Regions from separate parts of the Streptomyces sp. CRCS-T-1 genome, predicted to be linked through region 4. Evidence: riboswitches for the same ligand, from Rfam matches in the RefSeq annotation. Region 4 holds a riboswitch; each other region holds the start of a gene.

Region 1 (7,776 bases), 4.6 Mb from region 4:
TCGATCGTCTTCGACAACGTCCGCCACCATCTCTACGACACCGTGCACTGGATGGACTTCACCCACGCCATGTCCGGCGCGGTCAGTCTGCTGCGCGAACACGCCGTCTTCGCCGGGCTGTCCACCGGCGCCGGGTACCTGGCCGCGACGTACGAGGCCCGCCGCCACCCCGACCGGCTGCACCTGGTGATCGGCGCCGACACCGGACACCGCTATGTGGAGCGGGTCTTCGCCCGGCACCCGGAGGCCCTGGACCCCGCCTCGCTGAAGCCCTTCGAGGTCCGCGACCCCGAGGAGATGAGCATGCCCTGGTCAAGGATGGCGTGGCGGCGCACGGCCTGCCCGGCTCGGTGGAAGGAGCGGGCGGCATGACCGTCGTCTGTCTGGAGTCGCTGACCTTCGGGCTCGGGCACCTGGTACGCGCCGCCGACCGGCTCGGCGAGCGGCTGCTGCTCCTGACCCGTGACCCCGATTACTACGCCTACGAACTGGACCGGCTGCCCGCCGGCGCCCTGGACGTCGTGGAGACCGACACCTTCGACGTGGAGCGGGTGGCGGAAGTGCTGGGGCGCACGCCGGAGTTGCGGGGCCTGATCAGTTCCACCGACACCTGGACCCTGGCGGGAGCCGACCTCACCGCCCGTTTCGCCCTGCCGGGGCTCGATCCGGAGGTCCTCAGGTTCACCCGGGACAAGGCGGCCGTCCGCAACCGGCTGTACGAGGCCGGTCTCACCCGTGGCCGGGCCGCCGAGGCCGCGGGGCCGCAGACGGAGGCCCGGGAGCTGCTGCTCAAGGAGGTGGGCCTGCCGGCGATCCTCAAGGACTCGGCGGGCACCGGAAGCCAGAACGTCTGGCTGGTCCGCGACGAGGAGGAACTGGACCGGGCCCTGCGGGAAGCGGCGGAACAGACTCTCAAGGGGCGGCTGTTCGCCGAGCCGTACTTCGGCGGGCCGGTGTACAGCGCCGAGACCCTCACCTGGGCGGGCCGCACCCGGCTCCTCGGCGTGTCCAGCAGGCTCATGTCGGCGGAGCCGCGCTTCCGCGAGGAGATCACCGCCTTCCCCGTCGCCTTCCCGGAAGGGCAGGGGGCCTCGCTGGAGCGGTGGCTCGACGAGGTGCTCGCCGCCGTCGGGTACACGGACCGTTTCGCGCATGTGGAGTTCGTGCTGACCGGCGACGGTCCCGAGGTGGTGGAGATCAACCCCCGGATCGGGGGCGCGCTGGTCGGTGAGGGGCTGTGCCGGGCGCTCGGCGTCAATGTGTACGAGGCGATGATCGAGGGCGCGCTCGGCCGCCGTCCCGGTCTGATGGACGCGGAGTTGCCCGGAGGCCCGGCCGTGGCTTTCGTCCTGGGATATCCGGCCGAGCCCGGGGTGTTCACGGGGGTCGCCGGGCTCGACCGGCTGGCGGACCTGCCGGGGTCACCCGCCTGGTACCCCGTCCGCCAAGTCGGGGACGTCGTGGAGCACTTGAGCGACAGCCGCGGCTACGCGGGCATCGTCTACGCCGAGGCGGAGACGGCGGAACTCGCCACGCACCGCGCGGTCGCGGCCGCCAACGCCCTGCGCGTGCTCACCGAGCCCTCCGGTGGGTGAACGGCCCGAGCGGAGCGCCGGGTTGTTCCCGCTCAGTGGCCCGCTGCGCTTCCTGCTGCTCAGTTCCTTCCTGATCCCGCTCGGCAGTTTCATGGTGCTGCCGTTCATGTCGGTGTTCCTGCACGAGCGGCTCGGGATGGGGCTCGGCACGGTCGGTGTGGTGCTGGCCGTGGCGTCGCTGGTGCAGTTCTCCGGCGGTGTCGTCGGCGGGGCGCTCGCGGACCGGATCGGGCTGCGCCGCACGATGCTGTGGGCCCTCGTCGTACGGACGGCCGGGTTCGTCGGCCTCCTTCTGGCCCTGCGCTGGCCGCCCCTGGCGGTCGGCGCGCTGGTGCTGACGTGCTGCGGAGCCGCCCTGTACCTGCCCGCCAACAAGGCGTACCTGGTGCACGGGGTGGACGAGGAACGCCGGCCGGCGTTCCTGTCGGCGGGCAACGCGGCACTCAACGCGGGCATGGCGGTCGGCCCGTTGATCGCCGGGCCGTTCGTGCTGTCCTCGCCCGGCTGGCTGTTCGCGGCCGTCACGGCGCTGTTCCTCGCGGTCACGGCGGGCCACGCCGGGCTGCCCGCCGCAGGGGAGCGCCCACCCGGCACGGAGGTCACCCGGCAGGGTCTGCTGGCCGGGGTGGCCGTCCTGCCGTTCGCCGCCAACGCGCTCGCGTTCTACCTGTACTTCCACTTCCAGCACTTCCTGGCGGTGTACGCGGTCGAGCAGGCCTCCAGCGAGTTCTACAGCCTGGTCCTGCTGCTCTGCTTCACGCTGGTCATCGTCGTCCAGCCGCTCGCCTCCGGGCTGATCCGGCGCATGCCGTACGCGCTCGCGCTGACGGTCGGATTCGCGGGTCTGGCGGCCGGGCTGGCCGTGCTGGCGGTCGGCAGCCGGACCGCTCTGCTGGCGGGCGGGGCGCTGATCACCCTGGGCGACATCGTGCTGTTCCTGAAGAACGACCTGGAGGCGCTGCGCCGCAGCCCGCGCTCCGACGCCGTGGTCTTCGGCCAGCAGCGGCTGGCCGCGGGGCTCGGCGCCTGCGCGAGCGGGGTGCTGGGCGGGCAGCTGTACGGCCTCGGCGAAGGCGCCGGGCACACCGGCTGGTTCTGGCTGCTGGCGGCCGCGCAGTGCCTGCTGCTGCCTCCGCTGCTGCTCTTGCTGCGAAGGCACGCCGAGCGGCGAATGCAGGTCCCATCAGACGAAGAAGGAGCACTGAAGCCGCATGACACGGACGGGCGGGTTCCAGGACGATGACTTCTGGACGGAGTTCCACGACTTCCTCTTCTCCGAACAGCGCCACACCCAGGCCGAGGAACTCCTCGGCACCTCTCCCCTGCTGTCCTTCACGCCCGGCGCCCGGGTGCTCGACCTGTGCTGCGGCCCGGGCGTGTTCACCGTGCCGCTCGCCCGGCGCGGCTACGAGGTGACGGGCGTGGACCTCAGCCCGGCCCTGCTGGACCGGGCGCGCAAACGCTCGGCGGACACCGGCACCGACGTCAGCTACGTCCAGGCGGACGCGCGTGAGTTCGAGGCGCCGGGCGGCTTCGACGTCGTACTCAACATGTTCACCTCGTTCGGCTACTTCGAGGACCCCGCCGACAACGCGCGCGTGCTGCGCACCATGTACGACTGCCTGGCCCCCGGCGGCACCCTCGTCCTGGACCTCGCGGGCAAGGAACTGCTGGCCCGCAAGGTCACCCCGCCGAAGGTGGTGACGCGCGGTGAGGACCTGATGGTGCAGACGGACACCGTGCTGGACGACTGGGCGCGGCTGCGCAGCGACTGGGTCCTGGTGCGGGGCGAGCGGGTCACCCGAGCAACGCTGGTGTGGTTCGTGTACAGCGCCGTGGAGCTGCGGCGAATGGCCGAGGAGGCGGGGTTCGGGGGCGTGGAGGTCTTCGGCGGTTTCGACGGCCGGCCCTACGACGAGAACGCCGAGCGGCTGGTGCTGCGGGCGGTCCGGGAGGTGTGACGTGGGCACGGGGCGTGCGGGGCGGGGTCGCACGCCCTGTTGACCGCGACGGCGCGGAACGTACTATCACCAGGTCATCGCCGCGACGGGAGACAGGAAGCCGGTGCGAATCCGGCACGGTCCCGCCACTGTGACCGGGGAGTGCACCCCTTCGACACGCCACCGCGCGAGCGCGGGAAGGCGAGGGGGAACGTCGATCCGGGAGTCAGGACACTGACCCGCCGCGGGCCCGATCCGAGGAGCGCGGACTCCCCAGGAGGCTCTACGTGTCCCACCTGCTCTCCCCTGCCCGCCGCCGGCGCACCACCCTGCGCGGCGCGGCACTCGCCCTGTCGGCGGCGCTGCTCGTCGCCGGCTGCGGCTCGTCGTCCGACAGCACAGACCGGGACGCCAAGGCCTCGGCGCCCGCGGGCTTCCCCGTCACCGTGAACAACTGCGGGGTGAAGACGACGTACGACAAGCCGCCGTCGCGGGTCGTCACCATCCACCAGCACCCGGCGGAACTGATGCTCGCCCTCGGTCTGAAGGACCGCGTGGTCGGCACCGCCTTCCCCGACTCGGCCGTCCTGCCGGAACTGCGCAAGGACTACGAGGCGATACCGGAACTGTCGAAGAAGGAACCGTCCTTCGAGACGGTCCTGGAGGCAGAGCCGGACCTCGTCTACGGCGGCTACGGCAGTGCCTTCGCGGAGAACGAGGGCCGCTCCCGCAAGGCGTTCGCCGACGCCGGCATCGACACCCACCTCAACCGCGAGTACTGCGGCAAGAAGCGGGTCACGATGAAGGACACCTACGACGAGATCCGCACCGTCGGTGAGATCTTCGGTGTCTCCGACCGGGCCGACAAGCTGGTCGCCGACCTGGAGGGCCGGGTCGGCAAGGCGGCCTCCGCCGTCGAGGGCGAGTCCGCGGTACCGGTGTTCGTGTACGACAGCGGCGACAAGACCGCCTTCACCGCGGGCGGCAAGAGCCTCGGCACGGAGATCATCCGGCTGGCCGGCGGCAAGAACGTCTTCGCCGACCTCGACGACGTCTTCGGGGACGTCTCCTGGGAGCAGGTCGTCGAGCGCAAGCCCGAGGTCATCGCCATCTACGACTACGCCGGCGCCGGAAGCGTCGAGCAGAAGAAGAAGTTCCTGCTCTCCCAGCCGGCCCTCGCCGATGTGCCCGCCGTGAAGAACAAGCGGTTCGTCGTCCTGCCGCTGACCGCGACCCTGGTCGGCATCCGCTCCGCGTACGCGGTCGGGGACCTGGCGCGCGGGCTGCACCCCGAGAGCTCCCGGTGACGCAGCCGGCCACCGAGGCGCCCGCGGTGCGACGCCCTGTCCCGCCGGGGCGGCGGACGGGGCGCACCGGCCTGACGGTCACCCTGCTCGTCCTCACCGCCCTGCTCGTCGTCTCCGTCACGGCGGGCCTGGCGATCGGCTCCGTCCAGGTGCCGCCCGGGCAGGTCTGGGGCATCCTGACGCACGCGCTGGGCGCCGGCTGGACGGAGCCGGACTGGTCGGGGGCGCGCGAGACCATCGTGCTGGACGTGCGGGCGCCCCGGGTGCTGCTCGGGGTGGTGACCGGGGCGGGCCTCGCGGTCGTGGGCACCGCCCTGCAGGCCCTGGTGCGCAACCCGCTCGCCGAGCCGTATCTGCTGGGCGTCTCCTCGGGGGCGTCGCTGGGCGCGGTGTCGGTGATCGTGTTCGGGGTGAGCGTGTTCGGGCCGGTGTCGCTGTCGGCCGCCGCGTTCCTGGGCGCGCTGGGCGCGCTGCTGCTCGTCTACGCCACCGCCCGGACCGGCGGACGCATCACCTCCGTACGGCTCGTGCTGTCCGGGGTGGCGATCGCGGCGGTGCTCACCGCGCTGCTGGATCTGCTGCTGCTGACCACCGACCGGGGCAACGAGGCCCGTGCGGTGCTCGCCTGGACCCTCGGCGGCCTCGGCGGCGTCAACTGGGACACGCTGTGGCTGCCGAGCCTGGCGACGCTGCTGGGCGTCGGCGTGCTCATGGTGCAGTCCCGGAATCTGAACCTGCTGCTGGCGGGCGAGGAGGCCGCGACCACGATGGGGCTGGACGTGGCCCGGTTCCGGGCCCGGATGTTCGTACTGGTCTCCCTCGTGACGGGCGTGCTGGTCGCGGCGGCCGGGCCGATCGGCTTCGTCGGTCTGATGCTGCCGCACATCGTGCGGCTGTTCGTCGGCGGCGACCATCGCCGGGTCCTGCCGACGGCCGCGCTCGGCGGGGCGGTGTTCCTCGTCTGGGCCGATGTCGCCGCGCGCACGATCGCCGCGCCGATGGAGGTGCCGGTCGGCGTGCTGACCGCGCTGTGCGGCGGGCCGTTCTTCCTGTGGCTGATGCGCCGGGACGCCCGGCGGAGCACGGATCGAGGAGTGGGATGAGCGCGATCGGAGCAGGGGTGGCCGCGACCGATCTCGATGTCGAGGGCGTCACGCTGACGGCCGGAGCGCGCCATCTCGTGCGGGACGTGTCCCTGACCGCCCGCCCGGGCGAGACCATCGGCCTGGTGGGTCCCAACGGCAGCGGCAAGTCCAGCCTGCTGCGGGCCGTCTACCGGGTGCTGCGCCCCGACAGCGGCCAAGTGCGGGTCGACGGCGCCGACGCCTGGTCGCTGCCCGTGCGGCAGCTGGCCCGTACCGTCGCGGCGGTGGTGCAGGAGTCGGGCGCCGACTTCGATCTGGCCGTCCGCGAGGTCGTCGCCATGGGCCGCACCCCGCACAAGCGGCTCCTCGCCGGTGACACTCCGGAGGACGCCGGGCTCATCGACTCCGCGCTCGCGGCGGTCGACGCCGCCCACCTGGCCGAGCGCCCTTTCGACCGGCTGTCCGGCGGCGAGCGCCAGCGGGTGCTGATCGCCCGCGCCCTCACCCAGCAGCCCACGCTGCTCGTCCTCGACGAACCCACCAACCACCTGGACATCCGGCACCAGTTGGAGGTGCTGGGCGCGCTGCGCCGACTGCCCGCGACGGTGCTGCTCGCCCTGCACGACCTCAACCTGGCCGCCTACTACTGCGACCGCCTCTACGTCCTGAACGAGGGCGAGATCACCGCCTCCGGCCCGCCCGTCGAGGTCCTCACGCCCCGGCTGCTGGCCGAGGTGTACGGGGTGGCGGGGGAGGTCACCGTGCATCCGCGCACGGGCGCTCCCCAGGTCACGTTCCTGCCCTGAGCGGGTTGGGCAGCGGCAGATAGCGGGCGTCGGCGCCGTCCGCGCCCGTCCAGCGCAGCAGGAGGTTCGTCTTGGCGGGAAGGGTCGGTGAGGCGAGCAGGGCGGGGATCTCGGGCAGGTCGTGGCGGGCGAGTTCACGGCGGGCGGCCGGCCAGGGGTCGAAGCCGGGGTGGCGTTCGGCGAGGGCACCGGCGATCTCGGTGAGGTGGTTGACGACCAGGCAGTACACCAGCCGCTCCCAGCCGGTCTCGCGGGAGACGTCCGGCAGCAGTTTCACGCCCTCGGCGTCCCGGTACAGCGCCTGCACGGGCATGCCGTCGGCGTCGACGGCGATCAGGGTGTTCTGCAGATGAGCCTCGATGACGACGCCGTGCCGGGCGAAGGCCTCCACGGCGGGCGGCACCACCTGCGCCAGATACGCCGCCCACCATGCCCCGGGATCGGCGGCGCGGTCGAGCGGGCTGCCGTCGAAGCCCTCGACGAGTCCGGCGGCGAGCAGCGGGGTCGCGCCGGGCACCAGATGTCCGGCGAAGCCGTCGCGGACGAGGACGGCCAGGGCCTCGAAGGCGAAGTCGGCGGTGCGGTAGCCGCGGTCGCCGAGCCAGGCCGGGGGGCCGTCGAGCGCGGGGAAGTCGTCGAAGGCGGCGCACACGGCCGCGTCGGTCCGGCGCAGGGCGAGCAGGTCGTGGCGCCACAGCCGGCGGATGTCGTTGGTGATGCGCACGTCCAGGCTGAACTTCAGGAACAGGTCCTGCTCGGGTGCGTAGAGCGTGCGGATCGCGGCCGTCGGCCAGGTGTCGAAGGCGGTCGTGCCGAGCCGGACCAGCCTCCCGTCCGCGAAGGCGGCGGCGAGTTCCGCGCTCGCCAGGTCGAGCTGCCAGGGGTGGGCCGGGAGCAGCCGGTAGCCGGGCGGGGCGGTGCCGAGGGCGTCGAGGGCCGAGGTGTCGCCCTCCTCGACGACGCGGTCCTCGCGCAGCCCGAGCAGGGCCAGTGGGAAGCGGGCGTACGCCTCGGGCGCGTACGGCAGCCAGCCCGCGGCCGGG
Region 2 (7,776 bases), 5.5 Mb from region 4:
TGCGCGCCCTCGCCCGCGGCGGCGCCCCGACGCTGCTGTGGCGGGCCGTGCTGATGGCCGCCCTGGTGGGCGCGATCGGCCTGCTGCCATGGCTGTCGCGCACCGACCCGGCGCTGACCGTGCTCAAGGCCCGCTCGGCCGACCGTGACCCGACGCCCGAGACGCTGCGCGCCATCCGCGACCAACTCGGGCTGGACGACGGCCCGCTGACGCTGCTCGGCCGCTGGCTGGGCGGGCTGCTGCACGGGGACGCGGGCACCTCGTGGGTGTCCGGCGGCCAGGTGCTGCCGGGCGTCGTGCAGGGGCTCGGCGCGTCATTGCTGCTGGTGTCCGGGGCCCTGGTGGTCGCGGCGGGCACCGTCGCCGCGGTGTGCGCCCGCACACTCCGGCTCGGCTCGCGGGGGCGGCTCGCCGCCCGCGGCACCGGCGGCACCGCGTCGGCCGTGCTGGCCGCGCTGCCCGAGTTCCTCGTCGCCTCGGTGCTGGCCTCGGTGATCGGCGTCCAGCTCGGCTGGCTGCCCGCGCTCGGCTGGTACGGGCCGCAGTGGATGGTGCTGCCGTCGCTGGCCCTCGGCCTGCCCGCCGGGGCGATCCTCGGACGGATGCTGGACGACCTGCTGCCCGGCGCCTTCGCCGAGCCGTGGGCCCTGGCCGCCGCGGCACGCGGCATCCCGCCGAAGTCCGTGGCACGGCAGGCGGTGCGCCGCTGCGTGCCCGGACTGCTGCCCAATCTGGGCCTGTTCGTGGTCGGCCTGACCGGCGGCTCGGTCGCCGTCGAGCAGATCTTCGACATCCCGGGCCTGGGCCGGCTCACCCTGCACGCCGCCCTCGCCCAGGACCTGCCCGTCCTGCAGACCGGCACCCTCGCCCTCGTCCTGGTCGCGGCCGTCGCCGGTGTCCTCGCCCGGCTGTCGGCCCGGCTGCTCATCGGGCCCGCGCTGCGCGACGGCGCCCTGCACTCCCTGCACGGCGCAGGCCCGTCCGAGCGCCGCGCCCTGCCCCTGCTGTACGCGGCGCTGCTCGCCGCCGTCATCGGGTTCGGCCTGCCGCGCGACCCGCTCGCCCTGGACACCCTCGCCCGGCTGCGGGCCCCCTCGCTTGCGCACCCGTTCGGGACGGACGCGCTCGGCCGGGACGTCCTCGCCCGGGTCTCCCACGGCGCGCTGACCACCCTCGGCATCGCCCTCGCGGTGAGCGCCGCCGCGCTCCTCGTGGGGCTGCTGCTGGGGCTGCTGCCGAGGCTGTCCGGGCCGCTGGTCGACACCGTCAGTGCCGTGCCGCCCGTCCTGGCGGGACTGCTCGTCGCCGGTGTCGCGGGCAGCGGGCCCTGGACGCCCGCGTTCGCCGTGGGTGTCCTCGCCTGGTCCCCGCTGGCCGCCCACACGTCCTCCCTGCTGCGGCAGGAACGCGCCACCACGCATCTGGCCGCGACCCGGGCGCTGGGCGCCGGCCGCTGGTATCTGCTCTGGCACGAACTGCTGCCCGCCGTGCTGTCGCCGGTGACCCGGCACGCCCTGCTCCGGCTGCCCGGTGTCGCGCTGAGCCTCGCCGCCCTCGGCTTCCTGGGCCTGGGCGCCCAGCCGCCGTCCCCCGAGTGGGGTCTGCTGCTCGCCGAGAACCAGCCGTACGCCGAGCGCGCCCCGTGGGCCGTCCTCTTCCCCGCCGCCGTCCTCGCCCTGCTGGGGGCGCTCGCGGTCACGGCCGCGGGCGGCGTACGGCTGCCCCGGCGGCGTGGGCGGCCCGAGGGCCCGGCCGGGCCGCCCGGGGAGCGGGTCATGCCCCCGCAGCGGCGGCGGGACAGCGCCGACGCCCTCCTGGCCCCCGTGTCCACCTCACCGACAGAAGAGCGATGACCGACCCCGCCTCCCGCGTGCCGGCCCGCCGGTCCGCCCGTACGCCCAAGACCCCGCGTGAGAGCACCTGGCGGCTCTGGAAGGAGCTGTCGCCGCTGCTGCGGCTGCTGATCCTCACCCAGCTCGCCTTCAACATCGGCTTCTACGCCGTCCTGCCGTTCCTCGCCGAGCACCTCGGCACCGCGATCGGCATGGCGGGCTGGCTGGTCGGGTTCGTGCTCGGGCTGCGCACCTTCAGCCAGCAGGGGCTGTTCGTGGTCGGCGGCTGGCTCGTCGACCGGTTCGGGGTGCGGCCCGTCGTGCTGGCCGGCTGTGCGCTGCGGATCGCCGGGTTCGCGTGGCTGGGGTACGCGGAGGCGAGCTGGGCCGTGATCGGCGCCGTGCTGGTGATCGGTTTCGCCGCCGCGCTGTTCTCCCCCGCCGTGGAGTCCGAGGTGGCCCGCCAGGCGGTGGTCTGGGAGGAGGAGGGACACGGCTCGCGCACGCGTCTCCTCGCCCTGTTCAGCGTCGCGGGGCAGGCCGGGGCCTTCGTCGGGCCGCTGCTCGGCGGACTGCTGCTCGCCGTCGACTTCCGCACCGCGTGCCTCGCCGGCGCGGCGGTCTTCGTCCTCGTGCTGGCCGGGCATCTGTGGCTGATGCCGCAGCACATCCCGGGCCGGGTCCGCACCCGGGAGCGGGGCGGGGCGCGCCTGCTGCTGCGCAACCGCCGCTTCCTGGCCCTGTGCGGCGCGTACGGCTCGTACCTGCTCGCCTACAACCAGCTCTATCTGGCCCTGCCGGACGAGGTGCAGCGCGCGGCGGGCTCCCAGGCGCCGTTGTCCTGGCTGTTCGCGCTGTCCTCGGTGCTGGTGGTGTTCACCCAGCTGCCGGTGACCCGCTGGGCGGGCGACCGGCTGGACCTGCGCCGCTCCATGACGGCGGGGCTGCTGCTGATCGCGGCCGGTTTCGCGGTGGTGGCCGCGGCGCGCCCCGCCGGGTGGACGGACCTCGCCGGGCTGCTGCCCGCCGCGGGCTTCGTCGTACTGCTCACCGTGGGACAGATGCTGGTCGTGCCCGCCGCCCGCGCCTGGGTGCCCGACCTCGCCGAGGAGGGCCGGATCGGCCTCTACATGGGCGCGCTGTCCTCCGTCTCGGGCCTGATCGTCCTGGCCGGCAGCGCGGCCACCGGCTCCCTTCTCGACCTCGGCCTCCCGGCCGCCGTGCCCTGGCTGCTCCTCGCGGCCGTACCGGCCCTGACGGTGGCTCTGCTGCCGCGCCGGGAGGAGCGGGCCGAGGAGGCGGACGCGGCGGCCTGATCCGGTAGGCGGCGGCGCGGGGGCCCGGGGGCAACCGCGCGCACCGCACCTCACCCCGCCGGGCGATGTCTCCGCTCGGATTTCCGGGACCGTACCGGCCCTCGACACCGCCGTGGAGATCATCGGTCACTCGGCGCCAGTATCCTGGGTCGGCTGCGCGTCCCCCGCCAACCCCCGCCTCAAAACGGGGAGTTCGGCCTGCGGCGACGTACCTTCCCATACGCATGAGACGAGGACGAGTGCTGCTAGCGGGCCGCTACCGGCTGGATGTTGAGATCGGGCGCGGTGGAATGGGAGAGGTCTGGCGCGCGTACGACGAGACGCTCGCCAGGGCGGTGGCCGTCAAGCTGCTGCTGCCCCAGGACACCGATGTCACGGCGGCTTCCCGGTTCCGTCTGGAGGCACAGACCGCCGGGCGCCTCAACCACCCCCATCTGGTCGGTGTCCTGGACTTCGGCGAGTACGACAACCGGCTGTACCTGGTGATGGAACTGGTCGAGGGCGACAGCCTCGCCGGGGTGCTGGCCGCCTCCGGGGCGCTGCCGGCCGAGCGGGTGGCCGATCTCGCCGCGCAGGCCGCCGCGGGGCTCGCCGCCGCCCACGCGCAGGGCATCGTCCACCGTGACATCAAGCCCGCCAACCTGCTGCTGGACGCCCACGGCACGCTGAAGATCGGCGACTTCGGCATCGCCCGCTTCCTCGACGACCCCGGCGCCGCGCTCACCGCCACCGGCCAGATCGTCGGCACCGGCCTCTATCTCGCGCCCGAACGCGCCCTGGGCCAGCCCGCCGGACCCGCCTCCGACATGTACTCCCTGGGGTGTCTGCTCTACCAACTCCTCAGCGGCCGGCCACCGTTCCAGGCGGACACCGCCGTCGCGCTCCTCCACCAGCACCTCGATTCCGCGCCCGTACCGCCCCGTGAGCTCGGTGTCGCCGGGCTCCCGCCGGCCTTCGAGAACTATCTGCTCGGCCTGCTCGCCAAGCAGCCCGAGGACCGGCCCACCGCCCAGCGGACCGCCGAGTGGTTCGGCGGCGGTGCCTGGCGGGGACTGCCCGAGCCGCTGCCGGAGGCCGCGCCCCCGGTGACGTCCGCCGCGCCGAGGCCGTACCCGGCCGCCGAGACCCGCAACCCGGCCACCTACGCGCTGCCCGGCGCCCCTGGGCTGCGCACCGGGCGCACACCCCAGGCCGGCCGTGCGCGCCGCGCCGCGCCCCGGGCCGCCCCCGACAACCGGCGCAAAGCGGCGGCGACGGTCGCCGCGGCGGCGCTCTTCGCCGCCGCGATGCTCGCCGGCATGCTGTGGTTCTCGCCCGACGACACCGCGACGGAGGGCACGGAGCCCGACGCGTCGCCCTCCGCGAGCAGTCCCGTCGCCACGCCGTCCGCCGGCTCCGCCTCGCCGCTCTCTTCCGCTCCGGCGGCGGACACGGCTCCGGACGCCACCGTTCCGGCCGCCGGCACAGTGGCCGATATCACCCCGTCCACCAGCGCACCCGCTCCCCCGACCCCCGTCGAAGCGACGCCCAGCCCCACGACACCGGCCCAGGAGACGGCCGACGCATCGCGAAAGGCGGACAAACCCCGGCAGGAGAAGCCCCGTCGGACCTGGGAAGACGGCGACGACGATGACGACGGGGGCGACGACTGAGCGGCCCTGCGCCGGTGTGCGAGCGGACGCCCCCTCGCGCGCCCCCTCGGGTGGCTTGTCATCGTCCTTATCTCGGCATTACTGTCACCACGCCTTGGTGAACGGGAAAGCCGGTGTGATGCCGGTGCGGCCCTCGCCACTGTGAATCGGGAAGTCCGGCTCCGGCCCTAACAGGCAGCCACTGGGTCCTTGCGACCCGGGAAGGCGGAGTACGGGCGGTGGTACCCGTCAGCCAGGAGACCGGCCAAGGCGCGTCAACCATCCACGAGGTGCTGGAGAGGGTCTGCTGAGCCATGCACATAGCCGAGGGTTTTCTGCCGCCGGCACACGCGGTCGCCTGGGGCGCCGCGTCGGCGCCGTTCGTCGTCCACGGAGTCCGGTCGCTCACCCGTGAGGTGCGTGAGCACCCCGAGAGCACCCTGCTCCTGGGTGCCTCCGGTGCCTTCACGTTCGTCCTGTCCGCTCTGAAACTGCCGTCGGTCACCGGCAGTTGCTCCCACCCCACCGGAACGGGCCTGGGAGCCATCCTGTTCCGGCCACCCATCATGGCGGTGCTGGGCACCATCACCCTGCTCTTCCAGGCGCTGCTGCTCGCCCACGGCGGTCTGACCACGCTCGGCGCCAACGTCTTCTCCATGGCGATCGTCGGGCCCTGGGCCGGATACGCCGTGTACAAGCTGCTGCGGCGCTACGACGTGCCGCTGATGGTCGCGGTCTTCTTCGGGGCGTTCTTCGCCGACCTGTCCACCTACTGCGTCACCAGCGTGCAGCTGGCGCTCGCCTTCCCCGACCCGGGCAGCGGGTTCGTGGGCGCGCTCGGCAAGTTCGGCACCATCTTCGCCGTCACCCAGATCCCGCTCGCGGTGAGCGAGGGCCTGCTGACGGTGCTCGTGATGCGGCTGCTGGTGCAGTCCAGCAAGGGTGAACTGACCCGGCTGGGTGTGCTGGTGACCGGCGGGCGCAAGGAGAAGAAGACGGCGGCCGAGTCCGAGGCGGTGGCGTGATGAACCGGAACACGAAGATCAACGGCCTGCTGCTGCTCGCCGTGGCCCTGCTCGCGGTCCTGCCGCTCGCCCTCGGCCTCGGCGACCACAAGGAGGAGCCGTTCGCGGGCGCCGACGCCCAGGCGGAGACGGCGATCACCGAGATCGACCCGGACTACAAGCCCTGGTTCTCGCCGCTGTACGAGCCGCCGTCGGGTGAGATCGAGTCGGCGCTGTTCGCCCTGCAGGCGGCGATCGGCGCGGGCGTGCTCGCCTACTACTTCGGCCTGCGGCGCGGCCGCCGCCAGGGCGAGGAGCGGGCGCGGCAGGACACCGAGGAGACCACGGGCGTCACCGAGGGGTCCGGGGCCGAAGGGGCCTGAGCCGCGTGCTGCCGATCGACGCGGCGGCGCACAGCAGTCGCTGGCGCCGCCGCCATCCCGTGGACAAGGCCGTGCTCGGTCTCGGCCTCACCGTGTTGGCCATCTCGCTGCCGCCCTGGCCGGGAGCGGCCCTGGTGCTGGTGACGGCCGTGTCCCTGCTGCTGGGGCCGGCCGGTGTGCCCGGCCGCCGGCTCTGGCGGGCCTACCGGGTGCCGCTGGGCTTCTGTGTGACCGGCGCCCTCACGCTGCTCGTCCAGGTCGGCGGGCCGGGGAGCTTCGTCTCCCTCGCGGACGACGGGCCCCTGCGGGCCGGGGAGTTGCTGCTGCGCACCTCGGCGGCCTCCCTCGGGGTGCTGCTGTTCGCCTTCACCACACCGATGTCCGACCTGCTGCCGCGCCTGGTCCGGGCGGGCGTCCCGGCGCCGGTCGTCGATGTCGCGCTCGTGACGTACCGCATGAGCTTTCTGCTGCTGGACTCCGTGCGCCGGATCCGCGACGCGCAGGCCGCCCGGCTCGGGCACACCACACGGGCCGCCACCTGGCGTTCGCTGGGCGGACTCGGCGCCACCGCGTTCGTCCGGGCCTTCGACCGGGCGGCCCGCCTCCAGGCCGGTCTCGCCGGGCGCGGCTACGACGGAACCCTGCGGGTCCTGGTGCCCGAGGCCCGTGTCTCCGTCCGCTTCACGGTCGCCAGTTGCGCGCTCCTCGCGACGCTGGCCGTCCTCACCCTCGTACTGGAAAGGCCGCTGACATGAGCGAGCCCGCCCTCGTCGCCCTGCGGGGCGCGTCCTTCGCCTACGAGGACGGCCCGGCCGTGCTCAGCGGCCTCGACTTCGACATCCGGGAGGGGCGGGCGCTGGCGCTGCTCGGCCGCAACGGCAGCGGCAAGACCACGCTGATGCGGCTGCTCAGCGGCGGGCTGCGGCCGCACGAGGGGCGGTTGACGGTCGACGGGCAGCCGGTGACGTACGACCGCAAGGGCCTGACCCGGCTGCGCACGACCGTCCAGCTCGTGGTGCAGGACCCGGACGACCAGCTCTTCGCGGCGTCCGTCGAGCAGGACGTGTCGTTCGGGCCGCTGAACCTCGGGCTGTCCGACACCGAGGTACGGGCGCGGGTGGCGGAGTCGCTCGCCGCCCTGGACATCGGGGCCCTGGCCGACCGGCCCACCCATCTGCTCTCCTACGGGCAGCGCAAGCGGACCGCCATCGCGGGCGCGGTCGCCATGCGGCCCCGGGTGCTCATCCTCGACGAGCCGACGGCCGGACTCGACCCCGACGGCCAGGAACGGCTCCTGGCCACGCTCGACGGGCTGCGTGCGAGCGGCACCACGGTGGTGATGGCCACCCATGACGTCGATCTCGCCCTGCGCTGGGCCGACGACGCGGCACTCCTCACCCCGGAGGGCGCGCACCTCGCTCCCGCGCCCACGGCACTGGCCCGGACGGATCTCCTCGGGCGGGCGGGGCTGCGGTTGCCGTGGGGTGCCGCCGCCGCGGACCTCCTGCGCGCGCAGGGGCTGTTGACCGGGTCGGCGCCCGGCCCGCGCACCCCGGAGGAGCTGGCCGCCCTGGCGGCGGAGCGGCCGGTGACCGGCGGCTGAGGGTCGC
Region 3 (7,776 bases), 3.4 Mb from region 4:
TGATCACCACGAACGGCACGGCTCCCCAGACGACCAGCAGCATGATCACGGCCAAGCCCTGGGGGCCGCTGGCGAACCAGTTGTGGCCGATCATGTCGACGCCGGGCAGCTTGCTGAGCAGCGCGTTGAAGACGCCGTAGTCCGAGTCGAAGAGCCATTTGAAGACCGTGGTCGCCACGATCACGGGCATGCCCCAGCTCGCCACCAGCACGATGTTGATGAGCACCTTCAGCCAGCCGGAGACCCGCTGGAGCAGCAGGGCGAGCGCCATGCCGATCACCATCGTGAAGACGACGGCTCCGGCCGCGAAGACGACGGTGCGCACGACGACGGCCCAGAACTCGCCGTCGCCCAGCACCTTCGCGAAGTTGTCGAACCCGACCGACTCGGCCGGCTGGAAGCCCCACAGCTGGGACTGCCCGAACTTCTGGAAGGACAGGGTGACCAGCCGGGCCAGCGGATAGCCCATGACCAGGGCGAGGATCAGCAGGCAGGGCGCGAGCAGCAGCCAGGGGGCCGTGGCCCCGCCCGACGGCCGCTTCACCCGTGGCAGATCGTCGGCAGGGGGTGGCGGTGCCTGCCGCGGCGGCGGCACCTTGGCGGGGGTGGTGGTGTCTGCGGCACTCATCGCGTGCTCCTCGGCGCTCCCTCAGGTCTGACGGGGCGGGGCTCCGCCCGGTGAACGGCGGCGGGTCTCCGCCAGGTGACGGCGGCGGGGCCCCACCCGGTGAGGGAGCCCCGCCCGCGGGTCACTTCGTGTTGATGACCTTGTCGATCGCGGCGTCCGCGTCCTTGGCGGCGGCCTCGACCGACTTCTTGCCGGTGCCGATGCTCTGCAGCATGGTCTGCAGGATCTGCGCCTTCTCGACCTGGCCCCAGCCGGGGGCCATCGGGACGAACCAGTTGGACTCGGCCGCGGTGGCGGGGACCGCCGTCGCCGGGTCGTTCTTCAGGGTCGCGAGGTCGGTCTTGTTGTTGGGCAGATTGCCCTTGGCCATCAGGCCCTTCTGCCCGGAGGAGCCGGTGTAGGCGTTGATCCACTCGGCGGCGAGGTCCTGCGCGTCGGACTTCACCGGCACGGCGAGGTCGGAGCCGCCCAGGAAGACGGGCATGTTCTTGCCGGACGGGCCGGGCATCACGAAGTTCTCGAGTTTGCCCTTGAGCTTGCCGGTCTTGTCGTTCTTGGGGTCCTCGGCGGTCGCGCCCTCCCAGGCGGCGGCGAAGATCATGGCGGACTTGCCCTGGCCGTAGACGATGTAGCGGTCGGACTCGTCCTTGGTCTTGTCGCCGTGCATGTAGGAGTCGACGACCTTCTTGAACTCGCCCAGGCCCTTGAGGGACTCGGGCGAGGAGAGCGAGGCCTTCCACTGGCCGCCCGACTCGGTGGCGATGGCGCCGCCGGCGTCGTAGACGAAGGACATGGCCGCGTACCAGTCGCGGGTCGGCTGGTACCAGGCGTTGAACTTGCCGCCCTCCTTCTTCTGGATCTTGTCCAGGGCGGCGGTCAGCTCCTTGTAGGTCTTCGGGGGCGTCTTCACCCCGACCGAAGCCGCGATGTCCCCCCGCCAGTTGGCGACGCGGCCGCCGGCGTAGTACGGGACGCCGTAGGTCTTGTCCTCGTAGGTGACCGAGGCCTTGAGGCCGTCCAGCCAGGCGTCGGAGTTGTCGAACTTCGCCGGGTCCAGGGGAGCGAAGGCGCCCTTGACCATGTAGCCGAGCATCTCGGTGTTGCCCATCTCGACCACGTCGGGGGCCTTGTCGGTGGCGAGGACGGCGTCGAGCTTGGCGTTCTTGTCGGGCCAGCCGTAGTACTCGTGGTTGATCTTGAGGCCGGGGTGCTTCTTCTTGACGGCCGCGTCGGCGGCCTTCACCAGCTGCGGCCAGTTGTTCTGGGCGTCGACGGTGAGCCAGACCGTCAGCTCCTTGGCGTCCGCGCCGCCCTTGTCCGAACCACCGCCCCCGCCCCCGCACGCCGCGATGGAGACCATCATGCCCGCGATACCGATCGCGGATATCAGCTTGCGCTTCACGCCACCCTCCTCAGCTGGACCATTGGTGTAGACCAGTAGGGAGGAGCTTGGCCTGGACCACGGGACCTGTCAAGAGGCCCGATAAGGCTCTGACCAGCCGTTATGCGACCTACATATGCAGGGACCTTTAAGTAATAAGCCAGCGAAATACCGGCTGTACACGCCATACTTCAGGTAGACCACTGGACGTGGTGGACTAGACCAAAATCGGCGCCGACGGTATACAAGTGGGATCGTTCGGCGGACCGAGCCGGGAAGGCGGAGCATGAGCACCGACGTCAGCAGTGCGGAGAACGAGAACGGGGCACCCGTCCGTACCGCACGCGTGCCCAAGTACTACCGCCTGAAGAAGCACCTGCTCGACATGACGGACACGCAGGCGCCCGGCACACCGGTCCCGCCCGAGCGCACGCTGGCGGCGGAGTTCGACACCTCGCGCACCACCGTGCGCCAGGCCCTTCAGGAACTGGTCGTCGAGGGCCGGCTGGAGCGCATCCAGGGCAAGGGCACGTTCGTCGCCAAGCCGAAGGTCTCCCAGGCGCTGCAACTGACCTCGTACACCGAGGACATGCGCGCCCAGGGCCTGGAGCCCACCTCGCAGCTCCTGGACATCGGCTACATCACCGCCGACGACCGCCTCGCCGGCCTGCTCGACATCGCGCCCGGCGGACGCGTGCTGCGCATCGAGCGGCTGCGCATGGCCAACGGCGAGCCGATGGCCATCGAGACCACCCACCTGTCCGCCAAGCGCTTCCCCGCGCTGCGGCGGTCACTGGTGAAGTACACGTCCCTGTACACCGCGCTCGCCGAGGTCTACGACGTCCATCTCGCGGAGGCCGAGGAGACCATCGAGACCTCGCTGGCCACCCCGCGCGAGGCCGGCCTGCTCGGCACGGACGTCGGCCTGCCGATGCTGATGCTGTCCCGGCACTCGCTGGACCGGGAGGGACAGCCGGTGGAGTGGGTGCGGTCGGTGTACCGGGGGGACCGGTACAAGTTCGTGGCCCGGCTGAAGCGGCCCGTCGAGTAGCGCACGCCACGCGGACCGCTGGTGGGCCCCGGTTTCTATTGGGTACCGCATTGCGGACGAGGGGTTCCGTTCCCGCCACACCCTGACCTAGATTGCCTGCGCATTACACAGGTGATCACTGAGGGGACGGAGTCGCTTGATGTCGCAAGCCCCAGAAGCCAGCAGAGGGCCGGTGGTGACGCCGATGCGTGTCGTCATCGCCCTGTGCCTCATAGCGCCGTTCGTGGCCATGCTGTGGGTCGGCTCGTACGCCAAGACCGACCCGGCCTTCATCGGGATCCCGTTCTTCTACTGGTACCAGATGGCGTGGGTGCTCATCTCCACCGCGCTGACGATGACCGCCTACAAGCTGTGGCAGCGTGACCAGCGCGCCCGTAAGGAAGGTGCGCGGTGAAGGACGGCGTGAACGGCGTCGCGCTCGCCGTCTTCATCTTCTTCTTCCTGCTCGTCACGGTCATGGGCTTCCTGGCCTCGCGCTGGCGCAAGGCCGAGAACGAGAACAGCCTCGACGAGTGGGGCCTGGGCGGCCGGTCGTTCGGCACCTGGGTCACCTGGTTCCTGCTCGGCGGCGACCTGTACACGGCCTACACCTTCGTGGCCGTTCCGGCGGCGATCTACGCGGCGGGCGCGGCCGGCTTCTTCGCGGTGCCGTACACGATCCTGGTCTATCCGCTGATCTTCACCTTCCTCCCCCGTCTGTGGTCGGTGTCCCACAAGCACGGGTATGTGACGACGTCCGACTTCGTGCGCGGCCGCTTCGGCTCCAAGGGCCTGTCGCTGGCCGTGGCCGTCACCGGCATCCTCGCGACCATGCCGTACATCGCGCTCCAGCTCGTCGGCATCCAGGCCGTGCTGGACGTGATGGGCGTCGGGGGCGGCGAGGACACCAACTGGTTCATCAAGGACCTGCCGCTGCTGATCGCGTTCGGTGTGCTGGCCGCCTACACGTACTCGTCGGGCCTGCGGGCCCCGGCGCTGATCGCCTTCGTCAAGGACACCCTGATCTACATCGTCATCGCGGTGGCGATCATCTACATCCCGATCAAGCTGGGCGGCTTCGACGAGATCTTCGCCAAGGCGGGCGACGCGTACAGCCAGACCAACCCGGCGACGGGTGCGGCGCGCGGTGCGCTGGTGCCGCCGGAGGCGGGGCAGTGGACGTACGCCACGCTGGCGCTCGGCTCGGCGCTCGCGCTGTTCATGTACCCGCACTCGATCACGGCGACGCTGTCCTCGCGCAGCCGTGAGGTGATCCGCCGCAACACCACGATCCTGCCCCTGTACTCGCTGATGCTGGGCCTGCTCGCGCTGCTCGGCTTCATGGCGATCGCGGCCGGCATCAAGGTGCAGAACGGGCAGCTGGCGATCCCGCAGCTGTTCGAGACGATGTTCCCGGACTGGTTCGCGGGCGTGGCCTTCGCGGCGATCGGCATCGGAGCGCTCGTGCCGGCGGCCATCATGTCCATCGCGGCCGCGAACCTCTTCACCCGCAACATCTACAAGGACTTCATCAAGCCGGACGCCACACCGGCGCAGGAGACCAAGGTCTCCAAGCTGGTCTCCCTGCTGGTGAAGGTGGGCGCGCTGGCCTTCGTCCTCACCATGGACAAGACCGTCGCCATCAACTTCCAGCTGCTCGGCGGCATCTGGATCCTGCAGACCTTCCCGGCCCTGGTCGGCGGCCTGTTCACCCGCTGGTTCCACCGCTGGGCGCTGCTCGCGGGCTGGGCGGTCGGCATGATCTACGGCACAGCCGCCGCGTACGGGGTCGCCTCGCCGACCCAGAAGCACTTCGGCGGCTCCTCGAAGGAGATCCCCGGCATCGGTGAGATCGGCTACATCGGCCTCACGGCGTTCGTCCTGAACGTGGTGGTGACGGTGGTCCTCACCTTCGTCCTGAAGGCCCTCAAGGCCCCCGACGGCATCGACGAGACCAAGCCGGAGGACTACACGGCCGACGCGGGCGACCCGGGCGTCCAGGTGGAACTCCCGCCCGCCACCGCCGGCAGCGCCCACTAGGGGCGCGGGGAACAGCGCGAACAACCGCACACAGCCCGCAGCGGGCCGCCGTGAGAAGGATTCACGGCGGCCCGCTGTCACGTGAAGTTGACGCTCTGACACCAATGCGACACAACATCTGGGGGTGCCACCCGAACCCAGCACAAGATGTATGCTCGTGCTCGCTGTCGCCGCAGGGGAATCCGGTGCGAATCCGGAACTGTCCCGCAACGGTGTACTTATGCGTATCCGCCCCCAAGGCGGGGCGCACAGGCTTCAGTCCGAGGACCTGCCGACAGCGCGCCCGGCCGTCCGGCCGGGGTGCCCTGACGTCCGGGCCTCGTGGAATGGGCCGGTGGACGCGACGCCGTGTGCGCTCGTGTGCTGCCCCCTGCCCTGCGCGAGGCCCCTTGCCGAGCGAGGGAGAGCCCCACGTGACCATCGCGCCAGCCGAACCGGTCTCAGCTGCCGAAGAAGAGCACGACGGTCCCGGTGCCGCGCTGCTGCGGACCCTGACCGAGCTGACCGCCGACCTCCCCGACGCCGACCCCGGCCGGGTCGCCGCCGCCGCGTTGCGGGGCCGGTCCGCGCGGGCGGACGAGGCGGAGCTGCGCGAGCTCGCGACGGAGTCGGCCGCCGGCCTCATCTCCGAGGACCCCGCCTACTCCCGGCTGGCCGCCCGTCTGCTGACGATCGGCATCCGTGAAGAGGCCGCCTCGCAGGGTGTCACGTCCTTCACCGAGTCCGTCGCGGTCGGCCACCGCGAGGGTCTGATCGCCGACCGGACCGCCGAGTTCGTGCTCCTGCACGCCGCCCGGCTCGACGCGCTGATCGACCGGGCCGCCGACGACCGCTTCGGCTACTTCGGCCTGCGGACGCTGCACAGCCGCTACCTGCTGCGCCACCCGATCACCCGCAAGGTCGTCGAGACGCCCCAGCACTTCATGCTGCGCGTCGCCGCCGGTCTCGCCGAGGACGACACGGCACAGTCCGTCGACGAGGTCGCCGCGCTCTACGGGCTCATGAGCCGCCTGGACTACCTCCCCTCCTCGCCCACCCTCTTCAACTCCGGCACCCGGCACCCCCAGATGTCGTCCTGCTACCTCCTGGACTCCCCCAAGGACGAGCTGGACTCGATCTACGACCGGTACCACCAGGTGGCGCGGCTGTCGAAGCACGCGGGCGGCATCGGGCTGTCGTACTCCCGTATCCGTTCCCGCGGTTCGCTGATCCGCGGCACCAACGGCCACTCCAACGGCATCGTCCCGTTCCTGAAGACCCTCGACGCCTCGGTCGCCGCCGTGAACCAGGGCGGCCGCCGCAAGGGCGCCGCCGCGGTGTACCTGGAGACCTGGCACTCCGACATCGAGGAGTTCCTGGAGCTGCGCGACAACACCGGCGAGGACGCCCGCCGTACGCACAATCTGAACCTCGCGCACTGGGTGCCGGACGAGTTCATGCGGCGGGTCAACGCCGACGGGCAGTGGTCGCTGTTCTCCCCCTCGGACGTGCCCGAGCTGGTCGACCTGTTCGGCGAGGAGTTCGACGCCGCGTACCGGGCGGCCGAGGCGAAGGGCCTGGCGAAGAAGACCCTGCCGGCCCGTGAGCTGTACGGCCGCATGATGCGCGCCCTCGCGCAGACCGGCAACGGCTGGATGACCTTCAAGGACGCCGCCAACCGCACCGCCAACCAGACGGCCGAGCCGGGCCACGTCGTCCACTCCTCCAATCTCTGCACGGAGATCCTGGAGGTCACCGACGACGGGGAGACGGCGGTCTGCAACCTGGGCTCGGTCAACCTCGGCGCCTTCGTCGACCTGGCCCGCAGGGACATCGACTGGGAGCGGCTGGACGAGACCGTCCGCACGGCCGTGACCTTCCTCGACCGTGTCGTGGACATCAACTTCTACCCGACCGAGCAGGCGGGCCGCTCCAACGCCCGCTGGCGTCCGGTCGGCCTCGGGGCCATGGGCCTGCAGGACGTCTTCTTCAAGCTGCGCCTGCCCTTCGACTCGCCCGAGGCGAAGGCGCTGTCCACCCGTATCGCCGAGCGCATCATGCTCGCCTCCTACGAGGCCTCCGCCGACCTGGCCGAGCGCAACGGCCCGCTGCCGGCCTGGGAGAAGACCCGTACGGCCCGGGGTGTGCTGCACCCCGATCACTACGACGTGGAGCTGACCTGGCCCGAGCGCTGGGCGGCCCTGCGCGAGCGCATCGCCGCGACCGGTATGCGCAACTCCCTGCTCCTCGCCATCGCGCCCACGGCCACGATCGCCTCCATCGCGGGCGTGTACGAGTGCATCGAGCCGCAGGTGTCCAACCTGTTCAAGCGTGAGACGCTGTCGGGCGAGTTCCTCCAGGTCAACTCCTACCTGGTGGACGAGCTGAAGCGGCTCGGCGTGTGGGACGCCCGCAGCCGGGAGGCGCTGCGCGAGGCCAACGGCTCGGTGCAGGAGTTCGCCTGGATCCCCGCGGACGTACGGGCGCTCTACCGCACGGCGTGGGAGGTTCCGCAGCGCGGCCTGATCGACATGGCGGCCGCCAGGACACCGTTCCTGGACCAGTCCCAGTCGCTGAACCTCTTCTTGGAGACGCCGACCATCGGCAAGCTCTCCTCGATGTACGCGTACGCCTGGAAGGCCGGGCTGAAGACGACGTACTACCTGCGCTCGCGCCCGGCGACCCGCATCGCCCGCGCCGCGCAGGGCCAGGCACAGC
Region 4 (7,776 bases):
GCCGCGACGACCCCGACGGGCTCGCGCCGTACGAGGATGCGCCCGAGCACGCCGTCCCGGCGCTCCTCGTAGGTGAAGTTCCGTGCGACGGTGATCGCCGAGTCCCAGACCATCACCGCGCCGAAGGCCTGGGCGAGGACGCTCCAGGAGTACGGCGAGCCGTTCTGGCCGGAGATCACGCGGGCGATCTCCTCGTGCCGGGCGACGATCCCGTCCTTGATCCGGCTCACGACCTCGATCCGCTCGTCGAGGCTCATGCGCGGCCAGGGCCCCTCGTCGAACGCCCGCCGTGCCACCCCCACGGCCCGGTCGACATCGGCGGTCGAGGCGTGCGGGACGCGTCCGATGACCTCTTCCGTGTGCGGCGAGATCACCTCGATGACGTCCTGGCCCAGGGGGTCGGTCAACTCCCCGCCGATGAACAGCTGTCCGTGTTCCACGAATCCGGTCATGGCCGACTGCCTTCGCATCTGACGGTGTTTCAGAAACTGATACCAGTTCTAGTTATAGTGGGCAATGGCCGTGGGACGGACGGAGGGCAGATGACAGGCAGCCAGGACCGCGAACCCACACCGGCGGTGTACGACCACGGCGGAGGCGTCCGGTCCCTGCGGGTCCCGATCCCGGACAACCCCCTCGGCCACACCCTGGTGTACGTCGTCGACACCGACCGAGGGCCGGTCCTCATCGACACCGGCTGGGACGACCCGAAGTCCTGGGACACCCTCGCGTCCGGCCTCACGGCCTGCGGCACCTCGATCTCCGAGATCCACGGCGTGGTCATCACCCACCACCACCCGGACCACCACGGCCTGTCCGGCCGGGTCCGCGAGGCGTCGGGCGCCTGGATCGCGATGCACGCGGCGGACACCGCGGTCGTACGACGGACCCGGGACGCCCGTCCCGAGCGCTGGTTCTCGTACATGACGGCCAAGCTCACCGCCGCCGGAGCGCCCGAGGAGCACATCGCCCCGCTGCGCACACCCCGGCCCCGCTCCCTGCCCGGCCTCTCCCCCGCCCTGCCCGACCGCGACATCATCCCGGGCGAACTCCTGGACCTGGCCGGCCGCCGCCTGCGCGCGATCTGGACCCCGGGGCACACGCCCGGCCATGTCTGCCTCCACCTGGAGGAGAACCACCCGGCCCGACTCCCCGGCCACGGCCGCCTCTTCTCCGGCGACCACCTGCTCCCCGGGATCACCCCGCACATCGGCCTCTACGAGGATCCCGACGACGCCACGGTCACCGACCCCCTCGGCGACTACCTCGACAGCCTCGAACGCGTCGGCCGCCTGGCCCCCGCCGAGGTACTCCCGGCCCACCAGCACCCGTTCCCGGACGCCGCCGCCCGCGTACGCGAACTGCTCCACCACCACGAGGCCCGCCTCACCACCCTCCACGCCCTCCTCGCCGAGCCCCTCACCCCCTGGCAGCTCGCCGAACGCATGGAGTGGAACCGCCCCTGGGCCCAGATCCCGTACGGCTCCCGCAACATCGCGGTCTCGGAGGCCGAGGCCCATCTGCGCCGCCTGGTGAAACTGGGCCGGGCGGAGGCGGTACCGGGGAGCGAGCCGGTGAGGTACGTGGCGGTGTAGGGGCCGGCGTGGCTGGGTGTCTCCGTGCCCGTCCGGGCCGGGTGCTAGAACCGAGCCCATGGACTCCACAGACCCCATGGCCCCCATCGAGCACCTCCTCGCCGAGCGCGCCTGCGAGCGTCTGATCCTCGACTTCGTCCACCGGCTCGACCTGGGCGACCCCTCCTCCGTCGCGGAGCTGTTCACCGAGGAGGGTGTCTGGCAGTGGCCGGAGGACGGGCGGCTGGTCAAGGGCCGCGACGCCCTGCGCGCCTACTTCGGCTCCCGCCCCGCCGACCGGCTCTCCCGCCGCATGATGTCCAACGTCCTGGTCACGGTGGAGTCCCCGGACACCGCCAGGGCGATCTCGTACTTCACGACGTACCGCGTCGACGGCTACGACGGCGGCATCGTCCCGCCCGGACCGCCGGTCCAGGTCGGGCACTACGAGGATGTCTTCCACCGGACCGACGGCACCTGGCTGCTCGCCTCCCGGACGCTCCACCTGCCCTTCGGCGGGCCCACTCGTCGGCCGAACTCGCCTTCGGCATAAGCCGGATCGCCTCAGGGCAGGGCCTCTAGGATGAATGAGCCGCGGCGTCCCCACGCGTGCGGCGTTGCGTACCACCGCAAGGAGACATGCCCATGGGCACCGAAGAGGCCGCTCGAACGTCGCCCTTCAGCGGAGTCCTGGACGGGAGATCGGCCGGGCCGATGGTGCCTCGGCTGGCGTTGGGCGCTCGGCTGCGCAGGCTGCGGGACGGGCGGGGCATCGGCAGGGCGGAGGCGGGGGACGTCATCCGGGCCTCCCCCTCCAAGATCAGCCGCATGGAGGCCGGGCGCCACGGGTTCAAGCTGCGGGATGTCGCCGACCTGCTCACGTTCTACGGCGTCACGGACGAGGCCGAACGCGCCACGCTGCTGGCGCTGGCCGAACAGGCCAACACCCACGCCTGGTGGCAGTACTACAGCGACGTGGTGCCCTCCTGGACGCAGAGCTACCTCGGCGCCGAGCAAGCCGCGAGCGTCATCCGCTGCTACCAGATACAGCGCGTTCCCGAGCTGCTCCAGACGCCCGACTACGCGCGTGCCGCCGTCCGGCTCGTGCACCCCGACGCCGACGCGCGGGAGACCGACCGGCGGGTGGCGCTGCGGATGACCCGGCAGCGGATCCTGCACCGGCAGCCGGGCACGGCCCGGCTCTGGGCGGTGATCGACGAGGCGGCGCTGCGGCGTCCGGTGGGCGGGGCGGAGGTGATGCGCGCTCAGCTCAGGCATCTCATCGAGGTGTGCCGGCTGCCGCAGGTCACCGTGCAGATCCTGCCGTTCCGCTCCGGCGGGCATGCCGCGGAGGGCGGTCCGGTCACCATTCTGCGGCTGCCCGGGGGCCAGTTGCCCGACGTGGTCTACCTGGAGCAGCTCACCACCGCGCTCTATCCCGACCGGCCGGCCGACATCGAGCGCTACTGGGACGCCATGAACCGGTTGGTGGTCGAAGCCGAGTCGCCGGACGAGACTCCGACCATCCTGCACCGCATACTTCAGGAGACCTGAGTTCAGCGCTTGAGGGCGACACCGCCGTACTGGTGCACCTCCGCGGGCAGGCCCAGGGCCTCGGCGTCGGGACGCCAGCGCGAGCAGGACGTGACGCCCGGCTCCAGCAGCTCCAGACCGTCGAAGTAGCGGGCGATCTGCTCGGGGCTGCGCAGGATGTACGGGATCGAGCCGCCGTCGTTGTACTGCCCGATGGCCCGGAGGTAGTCCTCGCTGGTGTCGGTGGAGTCGTACTGGACGAGGTAGCTGCCGGGCGGCAGCGCGTCGACCAGCTGCCGCACGATCTCGCGGGCCTCGTCGTGGTCCTCGATATGGCCGAGGATGCCCATCAGCATGAGCGCGACGGGCTGGTCGAAGTCCAGGGTCTTCCCGGCTTCCCGGACGATCGTGCTCGGCTTGCGCAGGTCGGCGTCGACGTAGTTGGTGACGCCTTCCGGTGTGCTGGTGAGCAGCGCGCGGGCGTGTGCCAGGACCAGCGGGTCGTTGTCGACGTAGACGATCCGGCTCTCCGGGGCCACCCGCTGGGCGATCTGGTGGGTGTTGTCCACGTTGGGCAGCCCGGTGCCGATGTCCAGGAACTGACGGATGCCCTCTTCGGCGGCGAGATGGCGGACGGCGCGGGCGAGGAAGTAGCGGGCGGCGCGGGCCCCGGTCTCGATCCCGGGGAAGATCTCACGGAACGCGTCACCGGCCACACGGTCGACTTCGTAGTTGTCCTTCCCGCCCAGCCAGTAGTTCCAGATCCGCGCCGAGTGCGGAACCGAGGTATCGATCTTGGAGAGCGGCTCCTGCTCGGAGTTCTCCACCTGATCAGTCATGGACGCTCCTGCGTGTGGTCGTGGAGCTTCACGTTAACCCGTTTTGCCTCACGGACAGGATCAACTCCTCGGCGTGGTGCAGCAGTTCGACCTCACCGCACATCCGGGCGGCGACCCGAGTCCAGGAGGCGTCCAGGTGGTGTTGTCGGCACGGGAGGAAGGTACTCTCGGCCGTTTTGCTACTTCCGGGTACAGTGGGCGGGTCGTCATCACCCGTACAGGGAGAAGCCGGTGCAATTCCGGCGCTGACCCGCAACCGTGGACCGCCCTGCCAGGCGGAAGCCGGATCGCCCCGTACGGATCGTGACCGGCTCACGTGCCCGGCGCCTGCCGGTGCACGGCACCGTCGAGGTATACGGAGCCGAGCCGCCGGGGTGTCCCGTGCTGCCCGGCTCCCTCACAGGGAGAGGCACCCGCCGATCATGAACGTCCGCCGCAGCGCCGCGGTCCTGGCCGCCGTCACCGTGATCGGCGCCGCCACGCCGGCCGCCGCCGCACCGTCGCCGAGTCCGTCCCCGTCGCTCCCCTCCGCCCTGTACGGCGACAAGGACCCCAAGTTCGACGGCGTCTGGCGCCAGTCGCTCGCCCTGCTGGCCCAGGACACGGTGGGTGAGAAGCCGGCCGCCAAGTCCGTCGAGTGGCTGGTCGGGCAGCAGTGCGCGGACGGCGGGTTCGCCGCGTACCGTCCCGACCCGGCCGCCGCGTGCGACGCCAAGACCATGCTCGACACCAACGCCACGGCCGCCGCCGTCCAGGCGCTCGCCGCGCTCGGCGGGCAGGACGCCGTCACCGACAAGGCCGTCGGCTGGCTGAGGTCCGTACAGAACAAGGACGGCGGCTGGGGTTACGCGCCCGGCGGCGCCAGCGACACCAACTCCACGTCGGTCATCATCGGCGCGCTCGCCGCCGCCGGTGAGAAGCCGGACCAGGTCGAGAAGGGCGGCAAGTCGCCCGACGACGCCCTGCTGAAGCTCGCCCTCCCCTGCGGCGGGGACGACGACGGCGCCTTCGCGTTCCAGCCGGACAAGAAGGGCGAGCTGGCCGCCAACGCGGACGCCACGGCGGCCGGTGTCCTCGGCGCCCTGGGCAAGGGCATGGTCGTGGAGGAGGGCAAGAAGTCCGGCGCCACGTGCGCGGACCCCTCCACGCCGCGGCAGGCCGCCGACAACGGCGCCGCGTACCTCACCCAGACCCTCGCCAAGGACGACGACCACCTCACCTCCGCCCTCGCCGGCGCGGACCCCCAGCCCGACCACGGCAACACCGCCGACGCGGTCGTGGCGCTCGCCGCGCAGGGCGAGACCGCGCAGGCCGAGAAGTCCGTGCAGTGGCTGGAGAAGAACTCCGCCGACTGGGCCGAGCAGGGCGGCCCCGCCGCCTACGCCCAGCTGATCTTCGCCGCCCACGCGACGGGCGTGAACCCGCGTGACTTCGGCGGCACGGACCTGGTGAAGCAGCTCAACGCGACGGGCCCGGCCCCGCAGGCCCCCGACCAGGCCTCGGCGACCGACGAGAAGGACGACTCGGGGTCGGGCTTCTTCGGCGTCTGGTGGTACGTCGGGGTCTGCCTCGTCGCCGGTATCGGCATCGGCTTCCTCTTCACCGGCCGCAAGAAGAGGCAGCAGTCGTGATCCGCCGGGCCGCTCTCCTCCTCCTGGCGGCCTCGCTCCTGCTGATCGCGGGCGCGGGCCAGGCCCAGGCCGCCGGTTACCGGTACTGGTCGTTCTGGGACCGCGAAGGCGACCGCTGGGTCTACGCCACCCAGGGCCCGTCCATGGCCCGCCCCTCGGACGGCGACGTCCAGGGCTTCCGCTTCGCGGTGAGCGAGGACTCCTCCGAGGCGGCCCGGCCGCGCGGCACGGCCGACTTCACGACCATCTGCGCGAAGACCCCCGCGCAGGACGGCAAGAAGCGCGTGGCGCTCGTCATCGACCCCGGCACCAAGGCGGACGCCCCTCAGGGCGAGGCCCCGCCCCCCGCCCGGACGGCCTGCGCCCGCGTCTCCCCCGACGCGACCACGGCGGAGGCCCTCGCGAGTGTCGCCAAGCCCCTGCGCTACGACACGAACGCCCTGCTGTGCGCGATCTCGGGCTATCCGGAGAAGGGCTGCGGGGAGCAGGTGGCGAGTTCCCGGGAGTCGACACCGGCGGCGAAGAAGGACACGTCCGACGGCAACACGTCCGACGACGACGGCCCGTCCCTGGGCCTGCTGGCGGGCATCGGCGTGGTGGCGGTCCTGGGCGCGGCGGCGATCTGGCAGGTACGGCGGCGTGACCAGGCTTAGCAGCATGGACCGGATCGGCCAAGGCCCGGCACGCCCCCGGCGCCCGCGCCGAGCGCCCCTGCACCCGGGCGCCTGGTGGCTGTGGTCCCTCTCCCTGGGCACCGCGGCCACCCGCACCACCAACCCCCTGCTCCTGTGCCTCCTCATCGCGGTCTCCGCCTACGTCGTGGCGACCTGCCGCCCCCCGACCCCCTGGTCCCGTTCCTACGGCGCCTTCGTCAAACTCGCCCTCGCCGTCCTGGTCATCCGGCTTCTCTTCGCGATCGTCCTCGGCTCCCCCATCCCCGGCACGCACACCGTCGTCACCCTCCCCGAGGTGCCCCTCCCCGACTGGGCGCAGGGCATCCGCCTCGGCGGCGAGGTCACGGCCGAGGCCCTCACCTTCGCGCTGTACGACGGTCTGAGACTGGCCACCCTGCTCATCTGCGTCGGCGCAGCGAACGCCCTCGCCAACCCCTCCCGCCTCCTCAAGTCCCTCCCGGGCGCCCTGTACGAGATGGGCGTCGCGGTCGTCGTCGCCCTCACCTTCGCGCCGAACCTCATCGCCGACGTCCAGCGTCTGCGCGCCGCCCGCCGGCTGCGCGGCCGCCCGGACAAGGGCGTCCGGGGCCTGCTCCAGGTGGGCCTGCCGGTCCTGGAGGGCGCGTTGGAGCGCTCGGTGTCCCTGGCCGCGGCGATGGACGCGCGCGGCTACGGCCGTACCGCCCAGGTCCCCGCCGCAGTCCGCCGCACCACCGCCGCCCTCACCCTCGGCGGCCTGCTCGGCGTCTGCGCCGGAACGTACGGCCTGCTCACCGCCGAGGGCGCCGCCTACGGCATGCCCGTCCTCCTCGTCGGCCTCGCCGCCGCCCTCGCGGGTCTCCGGCTCGGCGGCCGACGCTCGCTGCGCACCCGGTACCGCCCGGACCGCTGGGACGTGCGCGCCCTGCTGGTCGTCGCCTCCGGCGTGGCGGTCGCCGCGCTGCTCGTGCTCGCCGCCGTCCGGGAGCCCACGGCCCTGCACCCCGGCGTGGTGCCGCTCGTGGCCCCCACGCTCCCCGTCTGGCCCGCGGCGGCGATCCTCCTCGGCCTGCTGCCCGCGTTCGTCGCCCCCGAGCCCAAGGAACCGTCGTGATCCGCTTCGAGGACGTCTCCGTCACCTACGACGGTGCCTCCGAACCCACCGTCCAGGGCATCGACTTCGAGGTCCCCGAGGGCGAACTCGTCCTCCTGGCCGGTCCCTCCGGCGTCGGCAAGTCCACCGTCCTGGGCGCGGTCAGCGGGCTCGTGCCGCACTTCACCGGCGGCACCCTGCGCGGCCGGGTCACGGTGGCCGGACGCGACACCCGCACCCACAAGCCCCGCGAACTCGCCGACGTCGTCGGCACGGTGGGCCAGGACCCGCTCGCCCACTTCGTCACCGACACCGTCGAGGACGAACTCGCCTACGGCATGGAGTCCCTGGGCCTCGCCCCCGACGTGATGCGCCGCCGCGTCGAGGAGACCCTCGACCTCCTCGGCCTCGCCGACCTCCGCAACCGCCCCATCGCCACCCTCTCCGGCGGCC

What was found. A riboswitch is a leader RNA that binds a small molecule or an ion and turns the genes downstream of it on or off. The one in region 4 is predicted to bind cobalamin.
Region 1: another riboswitch for cobalamin. It lies ahead of NNW99_RS06105 (ABC transporter substrate-binding protein); the one in region 4 lies ahead of NNW99_RS27130 (prenyltransferase/squalene oxidase repeat-containing protein).
Region 2: another riboswitch for cobalamin. It lies ahead of NNW99_RS02340 (energy-coupling factor ABC transporter permease); the one in region 4 lies ahead of NNW99_RS27130 (prenyltransferase/squalene oxidase repeat-containing protein).
Region 3: another riboswitch for cobalamin. It lies ahead of NNW99_RS11495 (ribonucleoside-diphosphate reductase subunit alpha); the one in region 4 lies ahead of NNW99_RS27130 (prenyltransferase/squalene oxidase repeat-containing protein).

What each region holds. Positions count from the first base shown of each region.
Region 1 covers NZ_CP101651.1:1,365,702-1,373,477, forward strand. The annotation lists gene NNW99_RS06085 (cysteine synthase family protein) at 1-372, shown strand, start outside; gene NNW99_RS06090 (ATP-grasp domain-containing protein) at 369-1,595, shown strand; gene NNW99_RS06095 (MFS transporter) at 1,618-2,838, shown strand; gene NNW99_RS06100 (class I SAM-dependent methyltransferase) at 2,807-3,556, shown strand; cobalamin riboswitch at 3,649-3,772, shown strand; gene NNW99_RS06105 (ABC transporter substrate-binding protein) at 3,832-4,842, shown strand; gene NNW99_RS06110 (iron ABC transporter permease) at 4,839-5,945, shown strand; gene NNW99_RS06115 (ABC transporter ATP-binding protein) at 5,942-6,733, shown strand; gene NNW99_RS06120 (IucA/IucC family protein) at 6,717-7,776, opposite strand, start outside.
Region 2 covers NZ_CP101651.1:517,358-525,133, forward strand. The annotation lists gene NNW99_RS02325 (ABC transporter permease subunit) at 54-1,853, shown strand; gene NNW99_RS02330 (MFS transporter) at 1,850-3,148, shown strand; gene NNW99_RS02335 (protein kinase) at 3,373-4,800, shown strand; cobalamin riboswitch at 4,857-5,064, shown strand; gene NNW99_RS02340 (energy-coupling factor ABC transporter permease) at 5,094-5,804, shown strand; gene NNW99_RS02345 (energy-coupling factor ABC transporter substrate-binding protein) at 5,804-6,166, shown strand; gene cbiQ (cobalt ECF transporter T component CbiQ) at 6,172-6,921, shown strand; gene NNW99_RS02355 (energy-coupling factor ABC transporter ATP-binding protein) at 6,918-7,769, shown strand.
Region 3 covers NZ_CP101651.1:2,618,311-2,626,086, forward strand. The annotation lists gene NNW99_RS11470 (carbohydrate ABC transporter permease) at 1-628, opposite strand, end outside; gene NNW99_RS11475 (extracellular solute-binding protein) at 750-2,030, opposite strand; gene NNW99_RS11480 (GntR family transcriptional regulator) at 2,296-3,060, shown strand; gene NNW99_RS11485 (DUF3311 domain-containing protein) at 3,200-3,454, shown strand; gene mctP (monocarboxylate uptake permease MctP) at 3,451-5,079, shown strand; cobalamin riboswitch at 5,214-5,370, shown strand; gene NNW99_RS11495 (ribonucleoside-diphosphate reductase subunit alpha) at 5,493-7,776, shown strand, end outside.
Region 4 covers NZ_CP101651.1:5,987,337-5,995,112, reverse strand. The annotation lists gene NNW99_RS27155 (aldehyde dehydrogenase) at 1-452, opposite strand, end outside; gene NNW99_RS27150 (MBL fold metallo-hydrolase) at 543-1,595, shown strand; gene NNW99_RS27145 (nuclear transport factor 2 family protein) at 1,672-2,127, shown strand; gene NNW99_RS27140 (helix-turn-helix transcriptional regulator) at 2,220-3,128, shown strand; gene NNW99_RS27135 (SAM-dependent methyltransferase) at 3,131-3,946, opposite strand; cobalamin riboswitch at 4,125-4,257, shown strand; gene NNW99_RS27130 (prenyltransferase/squalene oxidase repeat-containing protein) at 4,369-5,577, shown strand; gene NNW99_RS27125 (SCO2322 family protein) at 5,574-6,230, shown strand; gene NNW99_RS27120 (energy-coupling factor transporter transmembrane component T) at 6,235-7,344, shown strand; gene NNW99_RS27115 (ABC transporter ATP-binding protein) at 7,341-7,776, shown strand, end outside.